2 regions of the Cupriavidus sp. DL-D2 genome follow, and region 1 is predicted to be linked to the other one. Evidence: predicted binding sites of a transcription regulator. Region 1 holds the regulator's gene; the other holds the start of a gene.

Region 1 (5,365 bases):
CGCGCGGACCAGGCCAAGCCCCTCGTGCTCGAAGCGGACAATGCCAGCTACGATGACGTCAAGCAGATCTACACCCTCACCGGCAACGTGGTGCTGACCAAGGGCACGATGGTGCTGAAATCCGACGCTGCCGAACTGCGCACGGACCCCGAGGGCTACCAGTACGCCATTGCCACGTCCAAGCCGGGCCGCCAGGCGTACATCCGCCAGAAGCGCGACGGCGTGGACGAATACATCGACGGCTGGGGCGACCGCATCGAATACGATGGCAAGACCGAGGTCAACAAGCTGATCGGCCACGCACGCGCTGCACGTGTCTCGGGCGTCGGCGCCAAGATCCTCGACGAAATCCGCGGCGCCGTGATCACCTATGACAGCCGCAACGAGTACTACACCGCCACCGGCGGCGACAACAACACCACCGCGGGCAACCCGTCGGGCCGCGTACGCGCCGTGCTGTCGCCGCGCGCCGATGCCAGCGCCCCCGCCGCGAGCGGCGCCCCGCTGGACCTGAAGCCGTCCACGGCCCCGGCCAAGCCCTGAAACACAGCCCCTTCTATCGCCTCCGTATCCGATGAACGACTCCGCCACCCTCGCCTCCCCTGCCGCCTCTTCCGCTGCGAGCGTCCGCACCGACAGCAGCACGCTGGTCGTCCGCCATCTGAAGAAGCGTTACGGTACGCGCACGGTGGTCAAGGATGTCTCGCTTGACGTGAAGAGCGGCGAAGTGGTGGGCCTGCTGGGTCCGAACGGCGCGGGCAAGACCACATCGTTCTACATGATCGTGGGGCTGGTGGCACTCGACGAAGGCGACATCGTGCTGGACGACAAGCACATCAGCGGCCTTGCGATCCACGAGCGCGCGCGCATGGGCCTGTCCTATCTGCCGCAGGAAGCGTCGGTCTTCCGCAAGCTCAACGTCGAGGAAAACATCCGCGCCGTGCTGGAGTTGCAGGTGGAAAACGGCAAGTCGCTGACCAAGGCCGAGATCGACCGCCGGCTCGACTCCCTGCTGGACGACCTGCAGATCGCGCACCTGCGCAACAACCCGGCACTGTCGTTGTCGGGCGGTGAGCGCCGCCGGGTGGAAATTGCCCGCGCGCTCGCGTCGTCGCCGCGTTTCATCCTGCTGGACGAACCGTTTGCCGGTGTGGACCCTATCGCCGTGGGCGAAATCCAGCGGATCGTGAGTTTCCTGAAGGCCCGCAACATTGGCGTGCTGATTACCGACCACAATGTTCGCGAGACGCTGGGCATCTGCGACCACGCGTACATCATCAGCGAAGGTACGGTGCTGGCATCCGGCCTGCCAGAGGAAATCATCGCCAACGAATCTGTGCGCCGCGTCTATCTGGGCGAGAATTTCCGCATGTGATGCGTGCGGTGCGGCAATTTCTGCCCACGCTGCACACCGTTTTTCCAAAGCCGTTTCCGATCACGCAAGGTTGGGCGATAGGTTCTAGCAAATTCCGTTCCAACAACGGAAAGATGCGCATAGAATAGGTCGCATGAAACCTTCGCTTCAGCTCCGCCTCTCCCAGCATCTGGCCCTGACCCCGCAGCTGCAACAGTCGATCCGGCTGTTGCAGCTTTCCACGCTGGAACTGCAGCAGGAAGTGGAGCAGGCGCTGACGGAAAATCCGTTGCTCGAGCGCGAGAACGACTGGCTGGATAGTCCGCTGCGCGTGGCCGCGGACGGCTCGGTCAACCTCCAGACCGCACCGGCACCCGCACCGGCCGAACCCCAGGCCAACGGCACCGAACGTGCCGATGGCGCGGCGGGTGGCGAAGAGGAAAACTACAACGATACCGGCAGCGAGGACTACGGCAACGACTGGAGCCTCGACGACTTCGCGCGACGCCCGCAAGGCGACGAAGACGAGAAGACGCCGATGCAACTGCGCGACGCCGATCCGACGCTGCGCGAGTTCCTCATGGAGCAGCTCACGCCACTCAAGATCTCGGTGCGCGACAAGGGCCTGGCCATTTTCCTGATCGAGTCGCTCGACGACGACGGTTACCTGAGCGCCTCGCTCGAGGAAATTTGTTCGGAACTCCCGGAAGAACTCGAGTTCGAAGTGGATGAGGTGCAGGCGATACTTACGCTGCTGCAGAGCTTCGATCCACCCGGTGTCGGGGCACGGAACGCTGCGGAGTGCCTGAGTTTGCAGTTGAAGCGGTTGAAGCACCCGCAGCGCGAACTGGCGCTGACTATCGTCAATCATCATCTGGAACTGCTGGCCGTACGGGATTACACCCGGCTCAAGAAAGCCCTGCAGGTGGACGAAATAGCATTGAAGGCTGCGCACGAATTGATCCGCTCCCTCGCACCGTATCCAGGACACGCGTACAGCCGTCCGGAAGCGGACTTCGTGGTGCCGGATGTGTTTGTACGCAAGAGCGGCAGCGGATGGATCGCGCAGCTCAATCCGGACGTGATGCCGCGCCTGCGCATCAACGATATGTACGCGCAGATTCTGCGCGGTGCGAAGGGCGAGGCAGGGGCTGCCGGACTGCAGCAAAAGCTGCAGGAAGCACGGTGGCTCATCAAGAACATCCAGCAACGATTCGATACGATCCTGCGGGTGTCGCAGGCGATTGTGGAGCGTCAAAAGAACTTTTTCTCGCACGGGGAAATCGCGATGCGCCCCTTGGTTTTGCGTGAAATTGCCGATACACTGGGTTTACACGAGTCGACCATTTCCCGGGTCACAACGAACAAGTACATGGCCACGCCGATGGGTACTTTCGAGTTGAAGTACTTCTTCGGAAGCCACGTCTCCACGGAGACGGGTGGCGCGGCCTCATCCACGGCTATACGCGCGCTGATCAAGCAACTGATAGGAGCCGAAGACCCCAGGAATCCTCTTTCCGACAGCCGCATCGCCGAACTGCTGGGCGAACAGGGCTTTGTGGTCGCACGCCGCACGGTGGCGAAATATCGCGAAGCATTGAAAATCCCCGCAGTGAATCTCCGCAAGTCTTTGTAGCCGAGCCGTAACCGCCTGCCTGGTGCGGCTCTTTCAGAAGGAGAAGCGCTATGAACTTCAAGATCAGTGGACACCACCTCGACATCACGCCCCCGCTGCGTGAGTATGTGGAAACGAAACTGGAGCGAATTGTCAGACATTTCGATCAGGTCATTGGCGTAAGCGTGCTGCTATCAGTCGACAATCACAAGGAAAAGGACAAGCGTCAGTACGCGGAAATCAATCTGCACCTCAAAGGCAAGGACATCTTCGTCGAAGCCCATCATGAAGACCTGTACGCGGCGATCGACTGTCTGGTCGACAAGCTCGACCGCCAGGTGATCCGCTACAAGGATCGCGTGCAAGGGCATGACCGCGAGGCGGTCAAGTACCAGATGGCCGAAGCGCAGCTACAGCAACAATAACCAGCGCAACGAAACGACAGTTTCAGTTGTCCTGAGAGGACTGACAGGAAGAGAGCAAAGCCGCGCATCTGCGCGGCTTTTTTGATGGGGCGTCCGGTTGCCGCACAACTTTCCATTCCTCACGCGTTACCTCGACACCACTAAGCGACGAATTGATACACCGAAGGTGTTCGCATCTCTCGCATGTCGGTGTATGCTGCACCACAAATCACAGGCAGAACGGTCCCGTCATGCGGAACCGGCGGTGCGCCCTGCAGGCGCACGGGTCGGGCAGCATTTCGGGTGGGCAAACCGGTCGACGACCTCGCGGCGGAAGTCCGCAGGCGCGACGCTGCAGCGCACAAGTGCGTGGCAGCCCTGCTCTATAATGGCCGGACGCTCCAATGCGGGCGACTGGCACCTCAATATCCTGATTGCCCCCAACTCGGCGGGCCGGTCCATGCGCGCCGGCTTGTCACTCGGACTTCTCGTGCATCGCCCATGAATCGTTTGGCCAAACTGCTGCCACCTGGCAACATCCATCTCGACGTCACCGTCACCAGCAAGAAGCGGGTCTTCGAGCAAGCCGGGCTCCTGTTCGAGAACAACCATGGCGTGGCGCGGGCCACTGTTACCGACAACCTCTTTGCGCGCGAGTCCCTGGGTTCCACCGGGCTTGGCGCTGGAGTTGCCATTCCGCACGGCCGCATCAAGGGCCTGAAGCAGCCGCTGGCGGGCTTCATGCGCCTGGCGGAACCCATCCCGTTCGAATCGCCCGATGGCAAGCCGGTCTCGCTGTTGATCTTCCTGCTGGTGCCCGAGCAGGCCACGCAGCAGCATCTGGAAATTCTTTCCGAAATTGCCCAGTTGCTGTCGGACCGCGAAATGCGCGAAGGGCTGGCGACGCTCCCCACGCCGGAAGCCGTCCACCAGTTGCTATCGGACTGGCATCCCTAACGCCGGAATCGCCCGCCGCAGCCCACTGTCCTACCGCCCCTCCTGAAAGTCATCCCGCATGGAACTCACCGGCGTCACCTCGCAGTCGATCTTCGACGACAACGCAGCAGACATCAAACTGTCGTGGGTCGCCGGCCTTGAAGGTGCGGACCGCGCCTTCGATGTCGAGTTCGCGCGTGAAGCCACCTCCGCGGCGGACCTCGTGGGCCACTTGAACCTGATCCACCCGAACCGGATCCAGGTGCTCGGCAAACCCGAAATCCTTTATTACCAGCGTCTCGACGACGAGCCGCGCAAGCGTCAGATGGGCGAGCTGATCCTGCTCGAGCCGCCCTTCCTGGTCATCGCCGACGGCATGGAGCCGCCGCCCGACCTCGAACTGCGCTGCACGCGTTCGTCCACGCCGCTGTTCACCACGCCGGTATCGTCGGCGGCCGTGATCGATCACCTGCGCCTGTACCTGTCGCGTATCTCGGCACCGCGCGTGACGATGCACGGCGTGTTCCTCGACATCCTCGGCATGGGCGTGCTGATCATGGGCGAATCGGGCCTGGGCAAGAGCGAACTGGGCCTCGAACTGATTTCGCGCGGCCATGGCCTCGTGGCCGACGATGCCGTGGATTTCGTGCGGCTGGGTCCAGACTTCATCGAGGGTCGCTGCCCGCCGCTGCTGCAGAACCTGCTCGAAGTGCGCGGCCTTGGCCTGCTCGATATCAAGACGATCTTCGGTGAAACGGCCGTACGCCGGAAAATGAAGATCAAGCTCGTGGTTCAACTCGTCCGCCGCAACGATGGCGAGTTCGAGCGCCTGCCGCTGGATTCGCAATACCTCGACGTGCTCGGCCTGCCCATCCACATGGTGAAGATCCAGGTGGCAGCCGGTCGAAATCTCGCCGTGCTGGTGGAAGCCGCCGTGCGCAACACGATACTGCGCCTGCGCGGCATCGACACGCTGCGCGACTTCATGGACCGGCAGCGCGCGGCCATGCAAGCCGATGTGGTGTCACGCGGACAGGGCCGGTTGCTCTAGGCATT
Region 2 (5,365 bases), on a different contig from region 1:
GTAACCCGCCGCCACCTTCGCATCGATTTCCACGCGCGCGTCAGCCGGGATCAGCGCCTCGGGGATGGCCACCTGCTCCACCACCTCGATCCCCTGCGCCGTCAGCGCGCCATGCTTCATGTTGCTCATCGAGGCCCAGCGGTCGATCCGCTTGATGCCGAGCCAGTGGAAGACATCGGGCATCAGCTCCTGGAACCGCATGTCCTGCACGCCTGCCACGCATTCGGTGCGCGCGAAGTAGGTTTCTGCGCGGTCACCGCCCACCTGGCGCTTGCGGGCGTTGTAGACCAGGAACTTGGTCACCTCGCCCAGCGCGCGGCCCTCCTTCCGGTTATAGACCACCAGGCCTACGCCGCCCTGTTGCGCCATCTCGATACACACTTCGATACCGTGGGCCAGATAAGGTCTGCACGTGCAGATGTCCGAGCCGAAGACATCGGAACCGTTGCATTCGTCGTGCACGCGGCAGGCCACGCGGGTCTCCGGCTGTCCCAGCTTGCTCACATCGCCGACGAAATACAGCGTCATGCCACCGATGGGGGGCAGGAAGACTTTCAGGTCGGGTCGCGTCACGAGTTCCGGAAACATGCCGCCGGTCTGCTCGAACAGGCTGCGGCGCAGGATGCTTTCCTTGATGTCGAAGCGGCGCGCGATGCCGGGCAGGTACCAGACCGGATCGATGGCGGCCTTGGTCACGCGCACATCGCCGTTGGCATGGAGGATGTCGCCATCGGGCTTGAGCCGGCCCGCAGCAATGCCCGCCACCAGTTCGGGCATGTTGATATGTGCGCGGGTGACTGCGATGGTGGGACGGATATCGACACCCGCCGCGATGCGGTCGGCAAACACCGTGGAGACCAGATGGCCCCAGGGGTCCAGCGAAACAATCTTGTCCGGGTCGCCCCATTGCGCGTGCGGGCCGATGGCCTCGGCCGGCGCGGTATCGGTCAGGTCCGGCCGGTGCCCGCGCGGCAGCGTACCCGAGGCAACGGCCAGCGCACGATAGATGGCATAGGCGCCCGAATGGGTGCCGATCACGTTGCGCTGCGCGGGGTCGGTCAGGCTGGCAATCACAGGTCCGCGCTCCGCCGCCGTGGAGGCACCCCAGTGAATGGCCTCGGCGGGCTTGTCGCGCCGCGCGTGCGAAGTCAGGACGATGTGATCGGACATGGCAGCCTCGTCTTCCGGGTATGGACCGGTACCTGAATCCTGACCAGATGGTCAGGTTTATATGTCCATACTAGGCAACCATCATGCCAACGCCCAACTGGGGTTGTTACCGTTAGTGGCATCCCGTACGCACCGCGCCTGTGCAAGACGGGCACCCACCTGTGGCGGACACGGTACATCGCGGTGCACGCGCACCGAATCCTGAACCTCAAAAGAAAAACGGCACGCCGCGAGACGTGCCGTTTTCCTTCCCGAAGCCGCCGCGTCAGCCGCCCGCGCGCTCTTCGATCCCTGTCTTGCTGCGCGCTGGCGAGCCAGCGATGAGCCATGCCACAACTGCCCGGATCGGATCGGCTGACTCCACATAACGGTGGAACACGGCACCGGCCACGTTGCTGGCGCCCCACGCGACGGCCATGCCCAGGGCATTCCACCACGGCTGGCCCGGTGCAAGATGGAACACGATGGCATTGACGACCAGGCACACCGGGAAATGCACCAGGAACACCGAATAGGAGATGCCGCCGAAACGGGCCGACAAGCGCGCAAACCATCGTGCGGACAGACCGCCGGACCCCCAGTGCTCCATCCATCCACCCCGGCGCGCCAGCGCCAGTAGCAGCGCGGTAGCCAGCGCCACGGCAATTCGCAGCCGGAAGTCCACCGCCAGTGCCGCCACACCCATCGCAGCCAGGAATACCAGCGGCAGCAGCGAACGCCCCGGGCTCGATGCCCAGAAAGCCAGGGCGCCCAGGCCGTACGCACCGAAGAAGTATACCGCCCAGATGTCCCAATGGGCATCGCGGTTGAACCAGAACAGCGAAGCCGCGGCCAGCACCGCCACGATCGGCACGCCAAGCGAGAGCCACTGGCGAGACACCCCGCGCGCCAGCCACAGCGCCATCACCAGCAGCGCAAAGAGTTGCAGGTCGATGGCGATATACCAGACACCCGCCGACAGCGCGTCCACATCCAGAATGTTGTGCAGCAACAGGATATGGGCGACGAACTGCGCCAGTTCCGGCGCAGCCGGAATCGAGTCATGGTGCATCCATGCACGCGCGATGGCGGCACCGACGATCGCCACGACAATCGCGAAGGCATACGGCACCACAAGCTTCTGGTAACGGCGCCACAAGGCGGCCAGTGGACTTTGCAGGGTCAGGACGCCGCCCGGCGCCAGGCTACGGGCGGCAAGGAATCCACTGATGACAAGGAAGACCTGGACCGCAATGCGCGCGTAGTCGGCTAGCCAGCCAATCAGGCCAGGCGCCAGCGACTGGGCGGCGTCCGACATCGGTCCGTAGAACGCCAGGTGATGCAATACGATCAGCTGCGAGCTGACCGCCTTCAGTGCGTCGACGCAAGCCAGACGGGAAGGACGGGGGCCCATTTGTTATGTAAAAGGTACAAAGTGGGCGCGATTGTAACCGGATTGGTGCGCCCGGAATCGACATCGGGCGTAACGCCGGTAAGCATTTGATACGGCCACAACGGTCGGCGCGCGCACCGGAACGGCGAATTAGCTCATAAGAAAACAGTTGTTTGGGGCAGCCACCGCCGGGTATACCCTCACGTCTTTGCCTGCACTCGCTCCTGAACCCATGCTGCTCTCCGCCCTCCCGACTGCCCTGCAACGCCTGCTCGCCGGCATCGCGCTTGCCGCCGTGCTGCTGCCCGCCGCCCAGGCGCAGTCGTCGCAAACCCCGGTCCTCGACAAGATCCGCGACACCGGCACGATTACGCTCGGCTACCGCGAATCGGCGCTGCCGTTCTCGTTCGGTGACGACAAAGGCCAGCCGGCTGGCTACGCAGTGGACCTGTGCCTGCGCGTGGCGGAGGCCGCCAAGCAGAAGCTCGGGCTCAAGGATCTGAAGGTGCGCTGGCTTCCGCTGACGCCGCAGAACCGCGTGCCTACCGTGGTGAACGGCCTTGTCGATCTGGATTGCGCGCCGAATACCAATACGCTGGAGCGCCAGAAGCAGGTGGCATTCAGCGTGTCGCACTATGTCTCTACCGTGCGCATGCTGGTCCGTGCCGATTCGGGCATCAAGTCGTTCGACGACCTGCGCGGCAAGACCGTGGTCACCAGCGCTGGCTCCACGGGCGACCGCCACGTTCGCCGCCTCAAGGGCGAATATGGCTTTCATGACGTCTACGCCAAGGATCATGGCGAATCGTTCCTGCTGCTGGAAACCGGCCGCGCCCAGGCATTCGTCATGGACGATGTGCTGCTGGCCGGCCTGCGCGCCAAGTCGAAAGATCCCTCGCAATATGTGATCGTCGGCCCGGCGCTGTCGGTGGAACAGAACGCGCTGATGCTCTCGAAGGCCGATCCGGCCTGGAAGCAACTGGTCGACCAGACGCTGGTCAGGACATTCTCCAGCCCGGACGCCTCGGCGCTGCAAAAGCGCTGGTTCCAGCAGCCCATTGGCGCGCGCGGCACCAACCTCGCCCTGGCCCCATCCGCCGAAGTGGTCAACGCCTGGAAGCATCCGTCGGACGCTGTGACGGAGTAAGCATTTCCGGGGCACAACCCCCGGAGAACTCCTGAGTTGACGGCCCATCCACCGTTGTCCACACTAGCTTGGGCGCGATCTACCTTCCGGTACATCGTGCATAACGCGAACCGCCGGAAAGCGGCAAACTCAGGAGAAACACCATGCAGAAAGTCATCGCCACCGCCATCGCGCTGGGTCTCGCCGCCGCTTCCGTGACGGCCATTGCCCAGGACAAGAAGTCCTTCGACCCGTATTCGCAAGGCGCCAAGGCAGGCGAGAAGTTCGACACGTACAGCCAGGGCGCCAAGTCCGGCGACAAGTTCGACCCGTATTCGCAGGGCGCGAACAAGAGCACCCGTGCCGACCTGACTGACCAGTCCGCCGCCCCGAAGAAGCCGAAGGCCAAGAAGGAAACGAAGAAGGCTGCGCCGGCGAATTAAGACAGACAACCGATTGTTGAGGCAATCGGACTGCAACAAAAAAGGAGCCTTTGGGCTCCTTTCTCATTTTGTGCCTCAAACTGCATCAGAGCGGTTCAAGCAGAGTCGTTCTGCCTAAAATGGGTCGCTTCTTTCACATGCGAAGCAACCACTGTTATGGGCGAAGACGAGGCATGTTTGCAAGAAGTTGAGCCACCCAAAGAGTGCCATCAGTGCTTTCCAACTGTCCGATTCCAGGATTCGCACTGGGATCTGCGCCATCTGGATTCGTTTGCGTTTAGGTCGGACATCGGCTTCGAGGCTACGGTGATCGTTCTCTTCTCGTGCCATTGCTTTTCTCGCAGCCTTGGCGCGGATACACGCTCACAAGAGTTGATACCACCGGAGGAAATTTACCGGGACAATCGCGAAATCCGTGTTCTCGATCCACTGCGCTATTGGCTTTCGCGTCGCTATTTGCGCCAGATGGTTCTACACCTGCCGAAGCAACATATTGTTTGTGCCGGCGGCCGGAACCGCAACTTCATGACATGGCGCGTGCGGTCAGAGGAAGGTTTGGATTCGATCTACGCCGCGTTCTTCAGCGTGGAACGCGACAGACGACGCAAAGCTCGCTTGATCATGCGTTTGCAGTCGGCCTACCCGTTGGACGACGGTTTGTCCGCCTCACAGAGAAACGGCCGAAAGGTAAGGCTGCACACGCTGTTGAAAGCGGCCTACGAAGGCAGAACAATCAAAGCGTGACGCCACAAAGACCGACGGCTGCCCGGAGGCAGCCGTCGTAGGCGGGGTTCTCTATCTGCATCGCTGCAGACTTCCCACTCCAGGTGGGACCTGGTTTCCCAGGCGGCGCTACGGTCTTGCACCCGCTCGCACGTAGTTTTCGCCAATTCTAGCAATGAGCCTCAGTAGCGTCAACGCTACCTACCGCTGCCCCACATCCTCCATCTCCAGCGCCGTCACATCCACCCGCTGCACCTTGTTGTTCTGACGGATCTCGGTCCGCAGGACGAAGGCCTCGGCGGGGCAGAACCAATCGGTGACGTGCAGCACGCTCGGCTCCACGTGCAGGATTTCGTCGCCCACGCGCAGCGGGCCCAGTGAGGTGCGTTTCTCGTAGGTGATGGGCAGGCACTCCTTGCGGCCCATCACGGTGTCGATCATCTGCTTGCGGCCTACATGGCGGGTACCCACGATGATCGATGCGCGCTGGGCATCCATGTTGCCGACCACCTCGTCGGCGCCCAGCGGATA

The links. Region 1 encodes sigma-54, which starts transcription at its own class of promoters, with help from an activator protein. Its sites were predicted from a motif close to TGGCANGNAANCTGCTTT; they were not measured.
Region 2: the regulator sigma-54 is predicted to act here: its motif matches at 1,242-1,259, upstream of ABDB81_RS29495 (GTP cyclohydrolase II).

What each region holds. Positions count from the first base shown of each region.
Region 1 is NZ_JBDKXK010000004.1:155,337-160,701, reverse strand. It holds gene lptA (lipopolysaccharide transport periplasmic protein LptA) at 1-543, shown strand, start outside; gene lptB (LPS export ABC transporter ATP-binding protein) at 575-1,375, shown strand; gene ABDB81_RS03660 (RNA polymerase factor sigma-54) at 1,509-2,990, shown strand; gene raiA (ribosome-associated translation inhibitor RaiA) at 3,041-3,394, shown strand; gene ptsN (PTS IIA-like nitrogen regulatory protein PtsN) at 3,875-4,330, shown strand; gene hprK (HPr(Ser) kinase/phosphatase) at 4,389-5,360, shown strand.
Region 2 is NZ_JBDKXK010000101.1:9,006-14,370, forward strand. It holds gene ABDB81_RS29495 (GTP cyclohydrolase II) at 1-1,170, opposite strand, end outside; gene ABDB81_RS29500 (acyltransferase) at 1,436-2,563, opposite strand; gene ABDB81_RS29505 (amino acid ABC transporter substrate-binding protein) at 2,775-3,689, shown strand; gene ABDB81_RS29510 (amino acid ABC transporter permease) at 3,833-4,111, shown strand; gene ABDB81_RS29515 (hypothetical protein) at 4,268-4,855, shown strand; gene ABDB81_RS29520 (hypothetical protein) at 5,036-5,365, opposite strand, start outside.